Regions from separate parts of the Mesorhizobium sp. M0991 genome, predicted to be linked through region 2. Evidence: predicted binding sites of a transcription regulator. Region 2 holds the regulator's gene; each other region holds the start of a gene.
The links. Region 2 encodes LexA, which represses DNA repair genes until DNA is damaged. Its sites were predicted from a motif close to TGTTCNNNNTGTGTTCNG; they were not measured.
Positions count from the first base shown of each region.

Region 1: a site for LexA is predicted at 4,858-4,875, ahead of dinB (DNA polymerase IV). Genes of this name have one in related genera too.
Region 3: a site for LexA is predicted at 4,173-4,190, ahead of NKH70_RS02910 (ImuA family protein). Genes of this name have one in related genera too.

Region 1 is NZ_JAMYNE010000005.1:301,222-308,254, reverse strand. It holds gene NKH70_RS10855 (DUF6456 domain-containing protein) at 1-536, opposite strand, end outside; gene NKH70_RS10850 (GcrA cell cycle regulator) at 602-1,237, opposite strand; gene NKH70_RS10845 (hypothetical protein) at 1,306-1,710, opposite strand; gene NKH70_RS10840 (XRE family transcriptional regulator) at 1,787-2,482, shown strand; gene NKH70_RS10835 (hypothetical protein) at 2,769-3,065, opposite strand; gene NKH70_RS10830 (hypothetical protein) at 3,255-3,617, shown strand; gene NKH70_RS10825 (GNAT family N-acetyltransferase) at 3,689-4,147, shown strand; gene ybiA (riboflavin biosynthesis intermediates N-glycosidase) at 4,248-4,646, shown strand; gene ybiA (riboflavin biosynthesis intermediates N-glycosidase) at 4,555-4,797, shown strand; gene dinB (DNA polymerase IV) at 4,928-6,169, shown strand; gene NKH70_RS10805 (FAD-dependent oxidoreductase) at 6,195-7,033, opposite strand, start outside.
Region 2 is NZ_JAMYNE010000007.1:66,166-73,198, reverse strand. It holds gene NKH70_RS13000 (ComEC/Rec2 family competence protein) at 1-1,983, shown strand, start outside; gene lexA (transcriptional repressor LexA) at 1,977-2,711, opposite strand; gene kynU (kynureninase) at 3,161-4,408, shown strand; gene NKH70_RS12985 (hormone-sensitive lipase) at 4,506-5,336, shown strand; gene NKH70_RS12980 (molybdopterin molybdotransferase MoeA) at 5,344-6,549, opposite strand; gene moaC (cyclic pyranopterin monophosphate synthase MoaC) at 6,549-7,033, opposite strand, start outside.
Region 3 is NZ_JAMYNE010000001.1:585,199-592,231, forward strand. It holds gene NKH70_RS02900 (error-prone DNA polymerase) at 1-1,659, opposite strand, end outside; gene NKH70_RS02905 (DUF6504 family protein) at 1,656-3,134, opposite strand; gene NKH70_RS02910 (ImuA family protein) at 3,076-4,149, opposite strand; gene NKH70_RS02915 (metallopeptidase family protein) at 4,334-4,756, shown strand; gene NKH70_RS02920 (DUF1737 domain-containing protein) at 5,020-5,226, opposite strand; gene NKH70_RS02925 (HpcH/HpaI aldolase/citrate lyase family protein) at 5,254-6,135, opposite strand; gene NKH70_RS02930 (DUF4153 domain-containing protein) at 6,414-7,033, shown strand, end outside.

The sequences.
Region 1 (7,033 bases), on a different contig from region 2:
TTCACCACCACGTCGCGCGGCTCGCCGGCTTGGTCGGCCAGGCTTTTCACCGTTGCGTCGGCACAGCAGACCTTTTGCACGACGCCGGCGATCTCCCAATGGGCAAGCGCCCTGGTGGCCTCGGCATGGTCGCGGCCAGCGGACAGAATGTGTTCGGCGACGCCGCTGCCGGTGCGGCCGCCGTCGACGCGCTCGGCCCAGGCCATCGGCTTGGCGCTTGCCTCGGACGAGTCGCGAAAATCCTGGCGGTAGCGCATGCCTGCCTCGCGCTGCTGGCGCGACAACGAGGTGAGGCCGCTCAGCGGGTCGACGTTGCGCACCCGCACGATGCCGCCGGTCGCTGTGTGGCCATCATTGGAAACCTCGTAGAGGCGCGCGCCCTCCTGCGTCCCCTTGGCCAGCCGCTTGCGGCCGAACTGGTCGTCCTTCAGCGCGAAATCATGACCGATCTCCTTGCGGATGCGCACCTGCTCGGCCTCGCCTTTCGGCAATCTCGGTGGCCTGGCTTTGGCCTTTTGGGCGGTTTTGTTGCTCATCGGATCAGTCCTCCTGGGTTTTGGTCGTCGGGCTCTGGCGAACTTCCAGCCTCATGGAAGCGGGCTCAAATTGCTTCGGCCGGCAGCGTGCGCAGGAAGCGCGCCGCGTGATAGGCGCAGTAGCTTTTCGATGGCTTGGTGCGCAGTCCGCAGCACAGCATGTCCAAACCGGGCCGGCTGCCGGGGGCGTCGTTTTCCGCATCCTCCTGCAGCGTCGTGTCGAGCGGCGCGCGGCAGCGCTCGAACAGGCAATCGATGAAGCGCATGGCGGCGAAATGCGGCTGGCGGCCGCCGGCAGCGATCGGGCGCGGCGCCGGCATTTCAAGCGGCGCGCCATCGGTCCCGGTGATCCGAGCCGGACCCGGCTGCCAGGCCGGCGGCGCCAGCCTGGCCGACAGCCTGGCGGGGCGGCAGCGTGGCTCGGCCTTCGGAGCCGCCTCCGCTTGACCTGCGGCATTTGATGGCTCAGGCGCCGAATTTCCGAGCCGTCCGCCCGACCGTCCGCCACACCGGCCCTTGGATCTGGCAAGGCCGATGGTGCGCAAACGGGCGGTGCGGTGGACGATGCCGATGATGGCCGCGCGTGAGAGCGGGCTACCACGCTGCGCACCGAGCCTGGTGGCGATCTTCGCGGCCGACAGTCCGCTCATCAGCCAGTTCTCGATTTGTTCCAGTTCCGAGGCGGAATAGCGGGCGGCCATGATGTTTTTTCCCTGCAAAGATGGTTGTGTGCGGCGCCGGCTTCGCCGGCCTCAGGCCCGAAAGCCGGTCAGCCTTCGCGTTGTCTGCTGCGATCGAGCTTCATCTCGGCCGCCTGCCTTGTTGCGCCGGACACTGCCTTGCCCGTCCGCTTGTCGAAGGCGATGACCGTGCCGTCTTCGGTGCGGATGCAGGAAACCGTGGCATCCGCATTGCCGGCCGGCAGGGAATTCGTGGCCGGAGCCGTGAGGGGAACGGCTCCGGCCGTTCCGGCCGCTTGCGCTGCCGGATCCGAGGCGCGAGCCTCGGGCATCGTCCCGGCCGGGGAGGAGGACAGCCGCGACGAAGGGGAAAGGGTTGGCACATGCATGGCCTTGGCGATCGTTTGCGGTACCGCCTCCAGGCCAGCGCTGCCGGCGCGCTGAACGGCGGATTCAAGGACCGAAAGCTGGTGAAGCGACTTGTGCATGCCCATATAAGAGCATAACTCAAATCATAATGCAAGCGATTCTTGCATAGACGAAACCGAATCTTATGCCTCAGATGGAGCCATGGCGAAAACTGCACTGTCGATCAAGGTCGGAGCGGCGATCCGCCGGGCGCGCAAGCAGCGCGGCCTGGTGATGCGCCACATTGCCGAGCACAACGACACCGACGTCGCTGCCGTCGGCAACTGGGAGACCGGGCGCAACCTGCCCAAGACCGAGAACCTTTTGAAGACCGCCGCTTTCCTGCGCGTCGACCCGGTGGCGCTCGGCAAGGGCGAGGTCGTTTTCCTCGAAGATGCCGGACCGGTCGCCGATGCCGAGATCGTCACCGATCCCGGCCCCCTGCCCGCCGGGCCGATGGACATCCAGCTTCTCGGCACCGCCGTCGGCGGCGACGATGGCGACTTCACCTTCAATGGCCAGCCGGCCGGCTATGTCCAGCGGCCGCCGGGGATCCGGCATCTGCGCAATGTGTTTGCGCTGCACGTGCTGAGCGATTCGATGGTGCCGCGCTACGAGCCCGGCGAGATGATCTATTGCGGCGGCCGCGAAGCGCTGCCCGGCGACCATGTGGTGATCGAGACGCTGCCCGAGGAGAACGAGCAAAACGGCAAGGCCTTCATCAAGAAGCTGGTCAAGCGCACCGCTGCCGAGTTGATCGTCGAACAGTACAACCCGCCGAAGACGCTGACCTTCAACCGCTACGCCATCAAGAACGTCTTCCGCGTCATCCCGCTCAAGGAATTGCTGGGGTATTGAGGAGGCGCTTGTTGCCTTCTCCCGAGAGAAGCAGGGCAATCGCAAGTAGGCAAGCGCCCCCCTCACCCGGAATGCCAACCGAATTGCGAAGGGCAATTCGGGCAATCCGACCTCTCCCCGAGGGGAGAGGAGGTCGCCAGCGTTGATGCCAGGCTCTTCTCCCAGCGGGGAGAAGGTGGCCGCCCGCGGGTCTTGCCTCCGGCAAGCCCGAGGCCAGGCTCCGCGGCCGGATGAGGGGGACCCCATATGCGATAGCCCGCCCTGAGGAGGGACCGGCGCCCTCCCCTCAAGCCCGCCTCGACTGCTCCAGCTCTCGACCGTTGAGCAGGCGCGCCTCGGCGCGGGTCCGTTGCCGGTCGTCGATGAAGGCGGCCTGGATCGAGACCGCGGCGCCCGGCAGGCCGTCGGCCCGGCAGGCCTTGCAGATCAGGCGCCCCGAAAGTGCGGCCAGCGGTGTCTCCGGCATCACCCCATGCCGCTTGAGCTCGGCCGGCTTCCACCACCTGTTGCGTCCGCAGTCGATGCACTCGACGGCAATCGAGACAACATCGGCGATCGTCGCTTCCTTGCCTGCCAATGCCATGGCCATCCCCATCGTTGTTCCTGCTTTGTTCGCATCATTATCGGTTTTCCAAGCGGAGTCGAGTCGGTTCCGCTTACACCAACATGAAAGTTTCGCTTGTTCGATTATTTGAGTTATGCTTATACCTGGTGCGGACTGGAATCGGCGCGAGCAACAGAACCGCAGCCGGCCGGCAGCAAGGGAATGACGATGGACCCAGCCCAGTTCGCCCATGCCTGCGGCTATAGCGGCGACAGCCCGGCTATGCTTGCCGCTTTCGCGGCCATCCGCCAGCACGGCATCCGCAAGGCACGCCAGGGTCATCGCCAGCGCAAGGCGGCGATTGATCAGATGAAGCCGAGCCGCGCTCTGTTCCTGGCGGCGATCCGCCCGGCACAGTCAGCCGAGGAAGCACTCGATGACGCCGCCCGCTTCCTGTCGATGTTCCGCAACATGCCGCGCTGGCGGCAGGAAAGGCGCGCCGCCGACCTCGCCCGCGCCAGGCAACAACGCCTCTTCGCCCGCTTCTTCCGCCGCTACGGCCATTGTCTCTGGGCGCTCGAGGCCGCCTGAAGACGCGCGCCTCCCTTGCAAGTCAAAACGGATATTGCGATCGCCAACACTGCGCCGTATGTCTCCGCGCGATGAGCGAGATCGAATTCCGTCGTGCCCAGGCGCCTGACCTGCCGGCGATCGTTGCAATGCTTGCCGACGATGTGCTCGGCGCAGACCGGGAAGACCCGTCCACGCCGCTTGCGCCATGCTATCTCGATGCTTTCAGCGCAATCGATGCCGATCCCAACCAGTTGCTGGCCGTCGCCGTCGACGCCGGGCAAGTGGTCGGAACGCTGCAGCTCAGCTTCCTTCCAGGCATTTCGAGGAAAGGCACCTGGCGCGGCCAGATCGAAGGCGTTCGCATCGCCCGGCAAAGGCGGTCCCGCGGGGTCGGCAAGCTGATGATCGAATGGGCGATTGAAACGTGCCGTTCGCGCAATTGCAGCTTCGTCCAGCTCACCACGGACAAAGGTCGACGGGAGGCGCACGCTTTTTACGAGCGCCTCGGTTTCACCGCCAGTCATCTCGGCTACAAGATGGCGCTGTAGATCAGCATTTCATCGAATTCAGCGCCGACCGCTCATCTTCGCTACCCCACTCTGGATGGAGCATTGACAAGCCGACCTTTCGCCCTGCTCCATCCGCTCGATGATTTACGACCGAACCTGGCTTGAAAAAACCTTTCGCGCAAAGCCCCGGCAGAAGTTCCTGTTCTTCTGGGGCCATCAGCCGTCCAAGGACGGCCGCATAACCACGTCGTGCTTCAGCCAGTGGTGGCATGCGCCCTTTACCGTCGATGGTCTGAGCTATCCGACTGCCGAACACTGGATGATGGCCGAGAAGGCACGCCTGTTCGGTGATGCTCAGACGGCAACACAAATCCTCGAGGCGGCGAGCCCCAAGCAGGCAAAGCAACTTGGCCGCCAGGTGAGCGGCTTCGATGGCACCAAATGGGATGCCGACAAATATCGCATCGTCACCGAAGGGAGCTTTTCAGAAGTTCCGCCAGAACGCGGCGCTGCGCGAATATCTGCTGTCGACGCATGACCGGGTGCTGGTCGAGGCGAGCCCCGTCGACCGGGTGTGGGGCATCGGCCTTGCGGCGGATGACGAGAGGGCGGTGAACCCGCTGCTGTGGCGCGGCGAGAACCTGTTGGGATTCGCGCTGATGCAGGCCCGCGATCGGCTGCGCGGCTGAACATTGCCGCCCTCTCGTCATCTGCGGCAGCCTCCGCGCTGCTTGACAATCCGCCGGCGATGTTCTCTTTATGTTCTCATCACAACTCGAGACAATGCGGCGTTCGAACCGCCGCGGGCGAACGGGCCGGATGGAAGCCAACATCCTCCACGCGGATCTGGATGCCTTCTATGCCTCGGTCGAACAATTGCTCGACCCGGCCTTGCGCGGCAAGCCGATTGCCGTCGGCGGCGGGGTAGTGCTTGCCGCATCCTATGAAGCCAAGGCGTTCGGCGTGCGCGGCGGCATGCCGGGACGGCGAGCGCGGGAACTCTGCCCGCAACTCATTTTCGTCGGCGGCCATTTCAAGGACTATCAGCGGCTGGGCGATGCGGCCATCAAGGTGCTCGGCGATTTCACGCCGGTGGTCGAGCGGATTTCCATTGACGAGGCCTTTGCCGACGTCGCCGGCTGCACCCATCTGTTCGGCTCGCCGGCCGAGATCGCCAGCAAGATCCGCCGCCGCGTGCGGGCCGAGCTCGGCTTGCCGATCTCGGTCGGCGTAGCCCGCACCAAGCATCTGGCCAAGATCGCCTCACAGGTCGCAAAGCCCGACGGGCTGGTGGTGGTCGATCCGCGCCACGAGCTGGAGTTCCTGCACCACCTGCCGGTCGAGCTGATGTGGGGCGTCGGCCCGGTCACCAGGGAGCGGCTGGCCGGCATCGGCGTCAACACCATCGGCGAGCTGGCCAAGACCAACAGTGGCGCGCTGGAGCGCCTGCTCGGGCCGGCGGCCGGAGAAAAACTCAACGCGCTGGCGTGGAACCGCGATCCGCGCAAGCTCGAGACGCAGCGCCGCGCGCGATCGGCCGGCGCGCAATCGGCGCTTGGCCGAAAACCGGCCGACGAGGACGTCTTCGTACCCGCTTTGCTGCATCTGGCCGACAGGGTCGCCACGAGGTTGCGGGCGAAATCCCGGCCCGGCCGCACCGTCACGGTTCGCGTCCGCTTTGCCGATTTGCGATCGGTGACGCGCTCGATCACGCTCGACCAGCCGATATCGGCAACCGCCATGCTGGCCGAGATCGCCGAGGCGCTGGTGCGCAAGGTGCTTATCGATCATCCGCATGAAAAGACCATCTCGCTGCTGGCGATCGCCGTATCGCATCTGGAGCAGCATGCCGGCCTGCAACTGGAACTGCCGCTCGGGCTCGACGACGACCGCCGCCGCCCCGGCACCAGGAAGGGCGCGGCGCGCTGGACCGCAGATCGCGCCGTCGACAAGATCCGGGACCGCTTCGGCTGGGAGGCAGTCGGCTACGCCTCGGTCGCGCTCGGACTACGGCGGTCGGTTCCCGACGCGTTTCGGGAGCTGGCCGAGAAGGAGCTGTGAGTTGTGCGGCCGGGGCGAAAGAAGACTATCCGACAGGAGCCAGGGGCGATACGGCCGGCCCGTTCAAGGCCGTGCCGTCGACGGCAAAATGCGAGCCGTGGCAGGGACAGTCCCAGCAGCGTTCCAACGAGTTCCAATGGACATGGCAGCCGGCATGGGTGCATGAGGCCGAGCGCTTGTGGAGCGTGCCGTCCTCATCGCGGAAAGCCGCCACTTTGGTAAGTCCCTCGCGGACGATGGCGCCCTCTCCCGGCCGCAGCTTATCGGCGGAATCGATTTCGCCAGGAGCGACATACTCGGCAAAACTCCTGATCGTTGTCGCATTCTCCGCCAGATAGTCGCCAATCGCGCGTGCCGTCTTGCGGGAGGGTTCGTAAAGTTCCCGCCAAGGGCTTTCCCCCTTCAGGATCAGGTCGGAAATCAGTTGGCCGGCAACAACTCCATGGGTGATGCCCTGACCGGAATCGCCGGTAGCCACGAAGACACGCCGGTCGCCGGGATTGCGGCCGATGAAGCCGGCATAGTCGACGGTCTCCATTACCTGCCCGGACCATCGATTGGCCTCGGTGCCGATATCGGGCACCAACCCTTTGATCCAGTCCGCCAAGGCCGCGAAGCGGTCGTCGGCATCGTCGGCCTGCCCTGTCTTGTGGTCCTCACCACCGACGATCAGAAAGTCGGTTTTGCCTTCACCAGGCTGCAGGCGAACGTAGTGATAGGGATCCAGCGTGTCCCAATAGAGTGCATCCGGCAAAACGTTGCGCGCGATCTCGAACGACATCGCGTAGGTCCGATATGGCGCTTGCTTGGTGTGGAGCGCGACCCGATCGTTGATCGGCGAATTGGTGGCGACAACGGCCGATC
Region 2 (7,033 bases):
TTCGAGACCTGGCGTGTCGGGACGCATATGCTCGGTTCCGAAATCTCGACGCGGCTGACCGGTCGCGTCGTATCGTACGAGCCCATGGCGAGCGGCCGCATCAGGCTGACGATCGATGTGATCTCAACCGCCAGGCCGACACTGCGCTACATGCCGGAACGGGTCCGCGTTTCGGCGATGAAGATACCGGCTGAGCTGACCGCCGGTTCCGAGATCGCCGGCTATGTGCGGCTGCTGCCGCCGACCGGGCCGGTGCGGCCCGACAGCTATGATTTCTCCTTCGACAGCTATTTCGCCGGTATCGGCGGCAGCGGCTTTTTTCTCGGCAATCCGAAAGTCGTGTCGTCGGGCAGCATGCCGCTTGCCGCGCGGCTTTCTTCCGCGATCGAAGACGCGCGCGAATCCATCGCCGACCATATCCGCAGCCGCATCGGCGGCGCCGAGGGCGAGATTGCTGCTGCGCTAATCGTCGGCGTGCGCGCCGGCATTCCCGAGGAGATCAACGAAGCGATGCGGCGCACAGGCATCTACCACATCATCTCCATCTCGGGGCTGCATATGGCGTTGGTCGCCGGCACCATCATGGCGCTGCTACGCGGCGCCTTTGCGCTGTTTCCCGATTTCTCATCGCGACGGCCGGTCAAGAAATATGCCGCGGCCGCCGCGCTTTTTTCGATTGCGGCCTACCTCGTCTTTTCCGGCATTGTGGTAGCGGCCGAACGCAGCTTCATCATGCTGGCGGTGATGCTTATCGCCGTGCTGTTCGACCGGACCGCGCTCACCATGCGCAACCTGGCGATCGCCATCGCCGTCATTCTGGTGTCGCCGCACGAGGTGGTCGGTCCGAGCTTCCAGATGTCCTTCGCCGCGACGGCGGCCCTTGTCGGCGCCTATGCAGGCTGGTCTGATTACCGCGCCGGCAGGGCCACCACGCCGCCGCCCCGGCGGTCGCCGCTACGCTTTGCCACTCGAAAGGTCCTGCTGGGCATGGGCGGCCTGGCGATGACCTCGATCATTGCAGGGAGCGCCACGGCGCTTTTCGCCATATGGCATTTCCAGCGCGTGGCGCCGCTCAGCCTGTTCGCCAATCTGGCCATCATGCCTATCGTCTCACTGGTCGTCATGCCCTTCGCCGTCCTCAGTGCGCTGGCGATGCCGTTCGGCGCGGATGGGCCTTTCCTCTACGTGATGGGCAAGGGGCTGACGGCGATGATCGCCCTGTCCGGGTGGATCTCCGAGCGCTCGCCGATCGATGAGGTCGGGCTGATTTCGCTGAGATCTGTCCTTTTGGTGACGATCGCCCTCGTCATTGCCAGCATGGCGACGACCTGGTTGCGGCTCGCGGCACTTCCTTTCGCGCTCGCCGGCTTGCTAACGACAACGCAGACGCGCGTACCCGATGTATTGATCTCGGAGGACGCACGGCTGGTCGCGCTGCCGATCGGCAGCGGTGAACTCGCGGTCAACCGGGCACGCCCGAATGAGTTCACCATCGACAACTGGAAACGCGCGCTCACATCAGAGGCTATCGTCGCGCCGGAAACACCTGGAAAGAACGATCCGCAATTCGACATTGCCGATCCGGCCGACCTACCGCCGGGCATGCCGTTCATTTGCACGGACGGCCTCTGCCTTGCCAGGCATCCATCCGGCGCGATCATCGCGCAAGCCAAGGACCGCGATACTGCACGGCCAGCCTGCGCCTTTGCCAGCTTGATCGTCATCGACGACGCCACCGCCCATAATCCCTGCTACTACGACCGGCTGGTCCTCGTCGTCACCAAACGGCAACTGGCGCGCGCGGGAAGTGCGGCCGTCTATTTCGATCCACAAGCGGCAACACGCGCCGAAATCCGCTTTGCCGTCGAAAAATCATACCGGCCCTGGCACGTGCAACGGAAATTTTCACGCGCGGCGCGGGGCCTGCCGCCATACCGCAGGGCCGACAAACCCAAAGCCGGCGCCAAGGGCGGAGCTCAGTAGCGGCGGATCAGTCCGACGAGCTTGCCTTGCACCTTGACCCTGTCTGGTCCGAAGATGCGCGTCTCGTAGGCCGGATTGGCGGCTTCCAGGGCGATCGAGGCGCCCTTGCGACGGAACCGCTTCAGCGTCGCTTCCTCCTCGTCGACCAGTGCCACCACTATCTCACCGGGGCTCGCCGTATCGGCATTGCGGATGATCACCGTGTCGCCGTCGAAAATGCCAGCCTCGATCATCGAATCGCCTTTGACCTCGAGCGCATAATGCTCGCCGCCCATGATCATATCCGGCGGCACCGAAATCGAATGCGTCTGGTGCTGGATGGCGTCGATCGGCACACCGGCGGCGATGCGGCCCATCACCGGGATCGAAACGGCGGCGACGACATCGTCGTCATTGCCGGCTGCAGGGACGCGCGACGATGTCGGCTTGCCCTGCCGAGGGGCACCTTGCCCAAGACTGCCCTGGATGACACTCGGCGAGAACTTGCGTGCCGCATTGAGGCCGGGGGCGATCGAGTCAGGCAGGCGCAGCACCTCCAGCGCACGGGCCCGGTTGGGCAAACGGCGAATGAAGCCGCGCTCCTCCAGCGCCGTTATCAGCCGATGGATTCCCGATTTGGAAGCCAGGTCGAGCGCTTCCTTCATCTCGTCGAAGGAGGGCGGAATACCGCTTTCCTTCAACCTTTCGTGAATGAACATAAGCAGTTCGTGTTGTTTGCGTGTCAGCATAGCGACCCCCAACAGAATCAGAAAAACAAACCCAGAACAAACCCTATCTGTTCCAGTTGTGTTCCGCAACTGTTTAAAGTTTAATGAATGCGTTAAGGCTCGGGAAACAAACCACGCCCCTACCGGAATGCCGCATTTTCACCCGCCGCGAGCCTCATCGCCTTGATTCTGCTGTCGTTTGCGCCCTTCTGGCTTCCTAGAAGGCGCCACTGGCATCGGCCGTCGGTCGGCAAAAGGGCACGGAATTGAACCCGTATCGACTGTGCGGTTTGGTCAATGCACCGTGAACGAAACGAACTCAAAACGCCAACCTCGGGTTAACTCCTGGTTTCCACCGCCTGGTCAGGCTGCTTCTCGCTGGTGGAGCCTTGCTGCGCGCTACCCGGTAATGGAAGAACAGTCGATGCGTGTCCGGCGTTGCGTTGAATTTTTGGGGGAGCAGGCAAATCATGACAGGAATTCCCGATCTCGCGGCCATAAAGGCGATGGATGCCGCAGATCCGCTGCGCGCGATGCGCGACCGTTTTGTGTTGCCGCAAGGAGTGATCTATCTCGACGGCAATTCGCTAGGAGCTGCTTCACGTGCCGCTTTCGATGAACTGTACAAGGCCGCGACCGAGGAATGGTCGCATGATCTCATCCGCGCATGGAACACGGCCGGCTGGTTCAACATGCCGCTTGAACTTGGCGACCAGCTCGGGCGCCTGATCGGTGCCGCGACCGGCCAGACGGTGGTCTGCGACACGACGTCGGTCAACATCTACAAGCTGCTGCACGCCGCCATGGCCATGCGTCCGCAGCGGCGGGTCATCGTCGCCGAGGGCGATAGTTTTCCGACAGACCTTTACATGGCTGAAGGTGTGGTTTCGACGCGAAAAGATACGCTGCTGCGCCTCTCGGGGGTCGACGCGCCGACCATCGAAGAGCTGATCGACGAACGCACTGCCGTGGTGCTGGTCAACCACGTCAACTACAAGTCGGGCGAACTGCGCGACATGCCGGGGCTGACGCGCAGGGCCCAGGAGGCCGGGGCGATGATCGTCTGGGATCTCTGCCACACCGCCGGCGCGATGCCAGTCGAGCTCGACAAGGCAAACGCCGATTTTGCCGTTGGCTGCACCTACAAATATCTGAATGGCGGACCGGGCGCGCCTGCCTTCATCTATGCGGCTGAGCGGCATCTTGCCGACATCCAGCAGCCGCTCACCGGCTGGTGGGGCCATGCACGGCCCTTCGCCTTCGAGCCAGGCTATGCGGCCGGCACCGGCATCCGCCGGTTTCTGTGCGGCACGCAGCCGGTCCTGTCGATGCGCACGCTGAAGGGCGCGCTCGACATCTGGAACGATGTCGACATGACGGCGGTGCGCAAGAAGAGCATCGCGTTGGCCGATCTGTTCATCGAGCTTGTTGATGCAAGGTGCGGCGCTTACGGGCTAACGCTCGAAAGCACGCGCGACGGGGAAAAACGCGGCAGCCAGATTTCATTCATGCACGAGCATGGCTACCAGATCATGCGCGCGCTGATTGAACGTGGCGTGATCGGCGATTTCCGCGCGCCATCGACCATGCGCTTCGGCTTCACCCCGCTCTATGTCGGCTATGCCGATGTCTGGCAGGCAGTCGAAGTGCTTGAGGACATTCTGCGCACCGGTGCGTGGAAGGATGCGCGCTTCGCCATCAAGGCGGCTGTCACTTGAGATTGATGCGAGAGCTGGAATCGTGAGGCTGGCGACGACGCGCCGAGCGATGCTTACGGCTACGTTGCAAGGCCATATTGCCAGGGGAGGGCGCAGGGTGTTCGAACGTCACATTGCCGATTGGGACAACGCCTATACCAACGGCGCCAACATAGCCGGCAGCGATCGCTGGCCGGCGGCCTGGATCGAGCCCGCGCGGGTTTTCCGCAACGTGCTTTCGACCGAGGGCAGGGCGCGGCTCGACATGGCCTATGGCGATAACCCACGCAACCGGCTCGATCTTTTCCTGCCGGCCATCAAGCCCAAGGGACTCGTGGTGTTCGTTCATGGCGGCTATTGGATGGCATTCGACAAGAGTTTCTGGTCGCATCTTGCCACTGGCCCTGTTGATCGCGGCTATGCGGTGGCGATGCCGTCCTACACTCTCTGTCCGCAGATACGCATTGGCGGCATCGTCAAAGAAGTCGGCGCGGCGATCGGCAAGGCGGCGGCGATGGTCGCAGGGCCGCTGATGCTGACCGGACACTCGGCCGGCGGCCATCTTGTTAGCCGGATGGTTACGGCGACGACGCCGCTGGCGCCCGAAGTGGTCCGGCGCGTTCGTCATGTGCTGTCGATCTCGGGGGTGCACGATTTGCGCGCGATCATGCGCACCGGCATGAACGAGACGCTGGCGATCGATGAGGCCGAGGCGCAGGCCGAAAGTCCGGTGCTGCTGCGCCCGATGGACAAGGCCCGCCTGACCTGCTGGGCCGGCGGCGGCGAGCGCGCCGAATTCCTGCGCCAGAGCGCGTTGCTGGCCAACATCTGGATCGGCCTGGGTGCCGCGACCAGCTCGGTGGTCGAGCCTGACCGGCATCATTTCAACATCATCGACGGTTTGGCCGATCCAGACCATCCGCTGACCCGGACTTTGATCTCGGAGTGAGGCAGGTTCAGCGTAGCATCAGCACGTCGCAGGGGGAGCCTGCCGCCGCGGCAGGCGCAAACGGCGCGCGGACGATCAGCCCGTTGGCATCGGCCAGCATTTTCAGCATCGAGGAGTCCTGGATGCCGAACGGCGTCGCCACGAGCGTGTCGCCGTTGTCTGTGACAACGGCCCGCACATAGTCCTGCCTGAGATCATTGGCCGGCATGGCACCACCGAGCCGTGCCCGACCTATATCCTGCTGAAAGGCGCGGCCGCCGAGCCGCGCCAGCAGCGGCTTCAGGAAGAGCTGGGTGCAGACCAGACTCGCCACCGGATTGCCGGGCAGGCCGATGCAGCGAATGTCGCCCAGCCGCCCGAACATCAGCGGCTTGCCCGGCCGCATGGCGATCTTCCAGAAATCGAGCGTCATGCCTTGCCCGGTCAGCACGTCATGGACGAAGTCGTGGTCACCGACCGAGGCACCGCCCAGCGTGACGATGACATTCGCGCCAGCCTTCACGGCCTTTTCAACCAGCGCAGCGATCGCCTCCCTGCGGTCCGGCGCGATGCCAAGGTCGAGCGCGCGCGCACCGACCGACTGTGCGGCAGCGGCGACACCATAGGCGTTGGAGGAGATGATCTGGTCGGGGCCAAGATCGCTGCCCGGCGGCAGCAATTCGTCGCCGGTGGCGATGATGGCGACCAGCGGCCGTTTGACCACGCGGACCTCGGGGTGGTTGGCCGACGCCGCCAGCGACAAGGCCGCCGGATCGAGCAGGCGGCCGTTGGGCAGTAGGACATCGCCCTTGGCGAAATCGAGCCCGAGGCGGCGGATGTTTCGCCCCTGCACCGTCGGCTCCGTCACTTCGACGCTGCCGCCGCCGAGATCGCGGACGTTCTCCTGGATGACGACGGTGTCGGCGCCTTCGGGAAGCGGCGCGCCGGTAAAGATGCGCACGGCCTGCCGCTGCTGCACCGATCCGGTAAAGCCGCGTCCGGCCGGCGCCACGCCGACCACCGAAAGCCTTGCTGGTACGGACGCGATATCGGCCGCCCGCACGGCATAGCCGTCCATGGCGGAGGCGTTGAACGGCGGCTGGGTGCGGAGCGCCACAACCGGCTCCGCCAGCACGCGGTCGGCGGCATCCAGCAGCGCGACGCGTTCGCCCGGCAGCGCTGCTGCGCCGTCCAGCAGGCGCTCGAGCGCCTCGGCAACTGGGACCAGCGCCATTAGCGGCCTGCCTCGGTGGCCCCATCTCCGGTGATCTTGTAGTCGCCGGATTTGCCGCCGGTCTTTTCAACCAGCCTGATGCCGGAGATGACCATGGCGCGGTCGACCGCCTTGGCCATGTCGTAGATGGTCAGGCAAGCGACCGAGACGGCGCTCAGGGCCTCCATTTCAACGCCGGTCTTGCCGGTGACGCGGGTCAATGCTGTCACCTTCAGGCCGGGCAAAGCTGCGTCCGGCTCGATATCGACAGATATCCTGGTCAGCAGCAGCGGATGGCAAAGCGGGATCAGTTCATGCGTTTTCTTGGCCGCCATGATGCCGGCAATGCGCGCGGTGCCGAGCACGTCGCCCTTCTTGGCATCGCCGGCGAGGATCATGTCCAGCGTCTCGGACCGCATCGACACGAAGCCCTCGGCGACTGCCGTGCGCACCGTCTCAGCCTTGTCGCCGACATCGACCATGTTGGCTTCGCCCTGCGCGCCAA
Region 3 (7,033 bases), on a different contig from region 2:
ATCCTGAAGCAGGGTGAAGGCGCGCTGCAGGCAGGTCAGCATGCCGAGCGCCAGCACGTCCACTTTAAGGATTTTCACCGCGTCGAGGTCGTCCTTGTCCCACTCGACCATCTTGCGCTCGTCCATCGCCGTCTTGACGATGGGCACGATCTCGTCGAGTCGGTCCCTGGTGATGACGAAACCGCCGACATGTTGCGACAAATGACGGGGAAAGCCCATGATCTCGTTGGCGCATTCGATCACATGCCTTGTCGATGGATCGGTCTGATCGAGGCCGCCGGCCTTTGTCTCCTTTTCGCCGAGCTCTGAGGTCGACCAGCCCCAGATCGAGCTGGACAGCGCGCTCCGGACGTCGTCCGACAGGCCCATCGCCTTGGCCACTTCGCGCATTGCCGAGCGGCTCCGGTAGCTGACGACGGCGGCGGCCAGCGCGGTGCGCTTGGTGCTGTATTTGGAATAGATGTACTGGATGACCTCCTCGCGCTTTTCATGCTCGAAATCGACGTCGATGTCGGGCGGTTCGTTTCTTTCCTCGGAAATGAAGCGCTCGAAAAGCGTGTCGATCTTGTCCGGGCCAACTTCGGTGATGCCGATGCAGAAGCAGACGATCGAGTTGGCGGCGGAGCCGCGCCCCTGGCAGAGAATGTTCTGGCTGCGGGCGAATTTGACGATGTCGTAGACGGTCAGGAAATAGCGCGCGTAGTTCAGGCGCTCGATCAGAGCGAGTTCCTCCTCGATGCGCTGCGTCACAAAAGCGGGCACGCCCGAGGGGTAGCGGATGGCGGCTCCCTCCTTGGCCAGCCTTTCCAGCTCGGCCTGCGGCCCGAGGCCCGATTCCGTCGGCTCATCGGGATAGTTGTATTGCAGGTCACTGAGCGAGAAGGTCAGCTCGCCGGCAAAACGCAGCGTTTCCGCCAGCGCTTGCGGGTGCCTGCGGAAAAGCCGTGCCATCTCCAGCGGCAGCTTTAAGTGACGCTCGGCATTGGCCGCCAGTTCCAGCCCCACCTCGGCGACGGGCACATTGAGGCGGATCGCCGTCAGCACGTCCTGCAGCGGGCGCCGTTCCGCCGTATGGTAGAGCACATCGTTGGTCGCCATCAGCGGGATGCCGGCCAGTTCGGCCATCGCCGCCGCCTGCTCGATCCGGAAGCGGTCGTTGCCGCGGTAATCCGGCGAAACAGCCAGCCGCAGCCTTTCGCCGAAGCGATCCCTGAGCCGGCTAAGCAAAGCGAGGCTATCGTTCGCGTCCGCCGACAGATCCGGCAGGATGGCCAGCGACAGGCGATCGCCCCATTCGAGAAGGTCGTTCTGTTTGAGAAGCGTTGCCCCTTTTTCGTTTTCGTCACGCAGATTGGCCTGCGTCAGCATGCGGCAGAGATGACCCCAGCCCTTGCGGTCCCGCGGGTAGGCGAGGATGTCCGGCGTGCCGTCGCAAAACACCAGGCGGCAGCCGGGATGATAGGAAACACCTTCCACTTTGGCCTGCTGCCAGGCGCGCACAACGCCCGCCACCGTGTTGCGGTCGGCGAGCCCGATCGCCGAAAATCCCATGAATTTTGCCGCGACCACCAGCTCCTCCGGTTTCGAGGCGCCGCGCAGGAACGAGAAGTTCGACTGGATGCCGAATTCGGCATAGGGGATGGCCGTCAGCGCATTCATGCGAAGACCCCATGCATGAACCAGCGCGGCGAAGGCTGCGAGGCGCCGTAGAGGCCCTGGCGATAGAGCCAGTAACGGCGGCCATCGGCATCCTCGATGCGGAAATAATCCCGGGTCGGCTCATCTTCTCGTCCCGCCGCCCCTCGCCACCATTCCGGCGCGATGCGCTCCGGCCCTTCGGCGCGCGCGACCCGATAGAGCGCGCGCCGCCAGCGGAAGTTCAAAGGCGGGCCTTCCGGCATTTCGGTGGCCGGCACCTCGATCGGCTCGGGCGAACGGAAAAGCCGGATCGGCCGTTCCGGCTGGAAGACGGTCGTGGGAGCGTCCTTCGCCTTGTCGGGCTGCTTCGGCGGCGAGCTTCTCTGCGGCGCCTCCGTGAAGGGAAGGGTGGCGACGGCGCGCTCCGGCAAATGGCTCTCGACGGCGACCGGCTTCAAGACCGCGCCTTCGCCGAGCCGGGCGCGAATGCGGTCGGCAAAAAGCGCGATATCGGCACCGTCGTCGCTCGTCTCGCCGGCAAGGTCTGCCTGCTGCATGTCGAAGGCGGCGGCGGTCAGCACCGAAAGGCGCACGAGGTCGAAGCCATAGCCGGCGTCGATATCCTGTTCGAGCGCGGCAAGCCTTTCGTGGAACAATTTCTGGATCAGCCGCGGCTCGCGCAGAGGCCGCGAGGTGCCGACGGCGATGCGGCTGACGCCGCCATCGACGCGGAAAAGCAGCAGCGCCAGCCGCCTCGCGCCCTCGCCGCGACGCTCGAGGTCGCTCTTCAAGGTGGTTGCCAGCATGCCTGTCAGCCGCTCGATGTCCTCGGTCAGCATGATCGGCTCGGCAAGGTGACGCTCGACCGAAAGCGGTGCCACCGGCAGGCGCGGCGACACGGCCTCCTCGAGGCGGCCAAGCGCCTGGTCGAGGCGCAAGAGCAGCGATGCGCCGAAGCGGCGGGCCAGCGGCGCGCGCGGTGCCGCCATGACGGCGCCCGCCGTGCGCAGGCCGACGCTTTCGAGGCTGGCGCGGACCTCCGGGCCGATGCGCAGCGCCGCCAACGGCAAGGGCGCGAGAAGCGCTTCCTCCTCACCATCGGGAACGATGCGGTCGCCGGCAAACCGCGCCGCCGCCCAGGCAGCACCAGGCGTGGCGGCAAGCCCGGCGCGGACATCGAAGCCCTGATGGAAAAAACGCGACAGGATATCGTCCAGCATCGAGCGTTCGCCGCCGAAAAGATGGGTGCAGCCGGTGACGTCGAGATAGAGGCCGTCGGTCCCGTCGAGCGCCACCAGCGGGGTATAGCGGTCGCACCAGTCGGCGAGGCCTTCGAGAAGGCGCCGGTCGGCCTCCGGATCGGCCTCCACGATGTCGATCGAGGGATGCATGGCGCGCGCATCGGCTATGCCCATGCCGCGCTTCAGATTAAGTGTCTCAGCCCGTTCGTCGAGGGCGGCGATGCGCTGGGTGTTCCCTTGGCGATGGCTGATCACCAGCGGCAGGTGATCCGACGGCCGGGAACGCCAGGACCGCCCCAGACGCTGCCGCAGGATCCTCTCGGCGGCGAGATGCGGAAACCACAGGGATAGGATTCTTTGGCCGTTCTGGGGCCCATTCCTGAGACCTTCCTTGCTCGCCCCGTCTTTCTTCGAATATGCGTTCGTCGGGGTTCCACTCCAGTGTGAATTTTCCGGGCAAGGCCGTGCGGCTCTTGCCGATGGCGACGGTGAAGGCGGGCCGGCCGATCGAGCCGGCGAGCGGCCCGGCAAGCGTCTTACGCGTTGCCGCCGGTGCCGCCGACAGGATGAGGCGGACGGGCGCTGCCGTCGGCTCGGGCTCGCCGGCCTGGCGCAGCAGGAACAGCGGCCGGCCGGCACTCTGCGCCCGGGCGTGCAGCCGCCGCGTCGCGGTGAGGTCAAGCCGCTGCGGGCTGCCGCGGATTTCGAGGATGACGGCGGCCAGCGCCGTCATCCTGGCAGCCTCCTCGGCGACCCACAGCGCATCGAGCAGCCTTGGCGCCTCGGAAAACAGCAATTGCTCCGGCTCGATGCCGAAGAAGGCATGAAGCCCCCTGGCATAGGGAAAGCCGGCCTCGCGGAAAACCTCGGATGTGCCGATCCACAGCACCGGCAGTCGCGGCCCCTGGCTGAGGATCAGGCTGACGAGCGACAAGACAAAACCGGCGACGGCCCCGGCATCGCGGGTCGCGGCGCCATGAAACTCGCTCAGCGCCGCTTTCGGCAGGCCGCCGCTCAGCGCAGCATCGAGGCGCTCGGCGCCGGTGCGCAAAAACGCATCGGGCGGCGCCACGGCAAGACCGCGCCGGACAATCGTCAGATTCCGAGCGGGTGTCGGATGCCGAGAGGGTGTCAGACTCTGACGAGGGACATCCGCGTCAAACGACGAACCGGCCGGCGCCTCCAGGCGCTCGGGCAAGGTCCCTTCGATTTTCGCGATCTGGCGGCGCAGGGCAAAAACAGTCTCCCGCGCCACGGCGCTTGTCGCCATGACGGTCAGCTTCCACTCACAATTGTTCCTGTTATGTTCCCTATAGATTCCAGAGGCCGCCCGAAGAGTCAAGCGGAGTCATGGGGAATTTATTCCTGTAGTGGGGGCATGACACGGGCACTCCAGCCCGGCCATTTGCCGAGTCCGGCCCGAAAGCCTATATGCCGGGATCAAAGGACAAAGCATGGCTCGCATCTACCAAACACGCATCTGGCACGACCAGCTTTCGCCAACGATGGAGGAAATCGAGCTCCTGGCGCTGGAGGCCTATGCCCATCTGCCGGAGGAGTTTCGCAAGCTGACCGGCGAGATCGTCATTCAGATCGCCGAATTCCCGACCGACGAGATCATGGACGACCTTTCTCTGGAAACGCCCTTCGACCTGCTCGGCCTGTTCGAGGGGCGCGGCATCGCCGAGCGCTGGAATCCGCAGACCGGCGAAGGCCCGAACCGCATCACGCTCTACCGCCGCGCCATCCTCGACTACTGGGCCGAGAACGAGGAAACGCTGGGCGACATCGTCACCCACGTGCTGATCCACGAGATCGGCCACCATTTCGGCCTGTCGGACGACGATATGGAGAAGATCGAAGAGGCAGCGGAGTAGGATGTGCTGATATTCAGGTGATGCCGGCCTGCGAACGGCGGCTTCCTGCGCTTACCTACAGCGCCGCGCGCCCTATTGGGCGCGCAAAGGACGCTGTAGAACTTTGATTTTGCGCATGACCTTTCCGAAATCGATCTCGATTTCGGAATCATGCGCGGGCTCACGTACCCAAAAGTACGCTCCGCTCCGGTTCTCGGAAACCACCCAGTCTGGTCGCTTCGCGCCCGTCTTCGACTCCGGCGCGGCCTGACCTGAATCTAAGTCTACCAGTCGCTGAGCTTGGTGTCGGGGCCGTATTCCTGGCCCTCGACGTCCTTCACCACCGCCTGGCCGCAGCGCATGGTCTTGGCCTCCTTGTCATAGGCATAGGTCGGCGAACCGAACAGATGCCAGCCCGTGTTGAGCGCCGCCGTCACCTTGTGGCAGAAGCTGGCGTCGTCCGGGCCGGACAAAAAGCGGTAGAGTTTCATTTTCAATCCTGTCGTCAGTTACGATAATCATGCGCGAACAGCGGCGGCCTTCGCCAGCAGTTTTTCGGCCTGCGCCAGATGCAGCCGCTCGACCATCTTGCCGTTCAGCGCAACTACCGCCTTGCCGGTATTTTCGGCGAGCGCGAAGGCTTCCTTGACTGTGCGCGCCTCGGCCAATGCTTCAGGCGTCGGCGCAAAGGCGCGGTTCGCGGCTTCGATCTGCGCCGGATGGATCAGCGACTTGCCGTCAAAACCCATCGCGGCCGCTTCCGTGCACTGGCGCGCAAAGCCGTCCATATCGCGAAAATCATTGAAGACGCCATCGAGCAGGTCGAGGCCGCCGGCACGCGCCGCGAGCACCATTTGCATCAGCCACGGCACAAGATAGCGCCGGTCGGGCGTGGCGAGAATGCCCGTGTCCTTGACCAGGTCGTTCGTTCCGGCAACGAAACAAACCAGTCGAGAGGCCGGGTCGCGGCCGAGCTCGGCGATCGGCCCGATGTTGAGCAGCGCCTTGGGCGTCTCGATCATCGCCCACAGCTTGACTTCGTCGGGGATAAAATTGTCGTCGAGCACGTCGCCTGCCTCGAGAATGTCGCGCGGCGTGTCGACCTTGGGCAGCAGGATGGCGCCGGGCGTGCATCTTGCCGCGGCCAGCAGATCGTCGGCGCCCCATTCGCTCGACAGCGCGTTGATGCGCACGACCATCTCGCAGCGCCGGTCGGAACGGCCGGCGAAAATCCCCGCCAGCTTTTCGCGCGCGGAAGGCTTGTCGGCCGGGGCGACGGCGTCCTCAAGATCGATGACGACGGCATCGCAGGCCAGCGACGGGATTTTGGCCAGTGCCTTGTCGTTCGAAGCCGGGACGTAAAGCACCGAGCGGCGCGGGCGGGAGGGTTCGGCAGTCATCTCCGATCTATGCCGCCTGCAACCGGCCGAGGCAAGCCGTGCATAAAAACTGCACGCAATTTCGGAAAATCTCCTCGTCTCCGCCCCGCTTGCCACCCGACAGAATGCGACAGGGGCGGCATGCAAGAGCAAACGAACTCCCGTTGGTCCCTGCCGTACCGGCTTCGCCGCGAAAGCTGGTGGCTCGTCGATCCGCCCCAGACTTCGGCAAACCTCCTCCCTTTCGTCCGCAAATCCCTGCCCACCGGCCGCATCAAAGCCGCCGAGAAAGCCCGATCATGACAGTATTCCTCTCGGCGGCGCCGAGCTATTGCAGCCGCTTCGGCGTTGCCGTCCTGCTCGTCGCGTTGGCTGATTTCTTCTTCTATGGCCAACCGGCCGGCATCACACTTTTCCTGTTCGGCGTTGCGATTGCCGCGGCGAGCATGGCTCTCCATCCTCTCGGCATCTTCAACGATGGCAGGTTCTGGTTCAAGCCGGTTGCGCTGATTATGGCGCTGCTGCCGCTTGTGGAAAATGTCAGCGCACTGTCCGTCTCGATCGCGCTGGCGGCGACGGCCATCTTCGCGCTTTCACTGGCCGGACGGTTGCGGTCCGGCCTTGCCCGCATTGCCGGCCAACTTTCGCTGTTCCTGCTAGCAACGCCATTTCGGCTGGTCCTGGATTTCTTCCGCTGCCGCAAGGCGGCGCGGCGGCTTGGCCGGCGGCGCGTGCGCCTTGCGGCGATCGCCGTCTGGGTCATGCCGCTGAGCCTCGGCGCGGTGTTCCTCGCCTTGTTCGGCGCCGCCAATCCGGTCATCGAATATTGGTTCTCGCTGATCGACCTGATGGCACTGCTCGACCTCATCCAGCTGCCACGTCTCGCCTTCTGGCTGTTCGTGCTTGCCGGCGTCTGGGC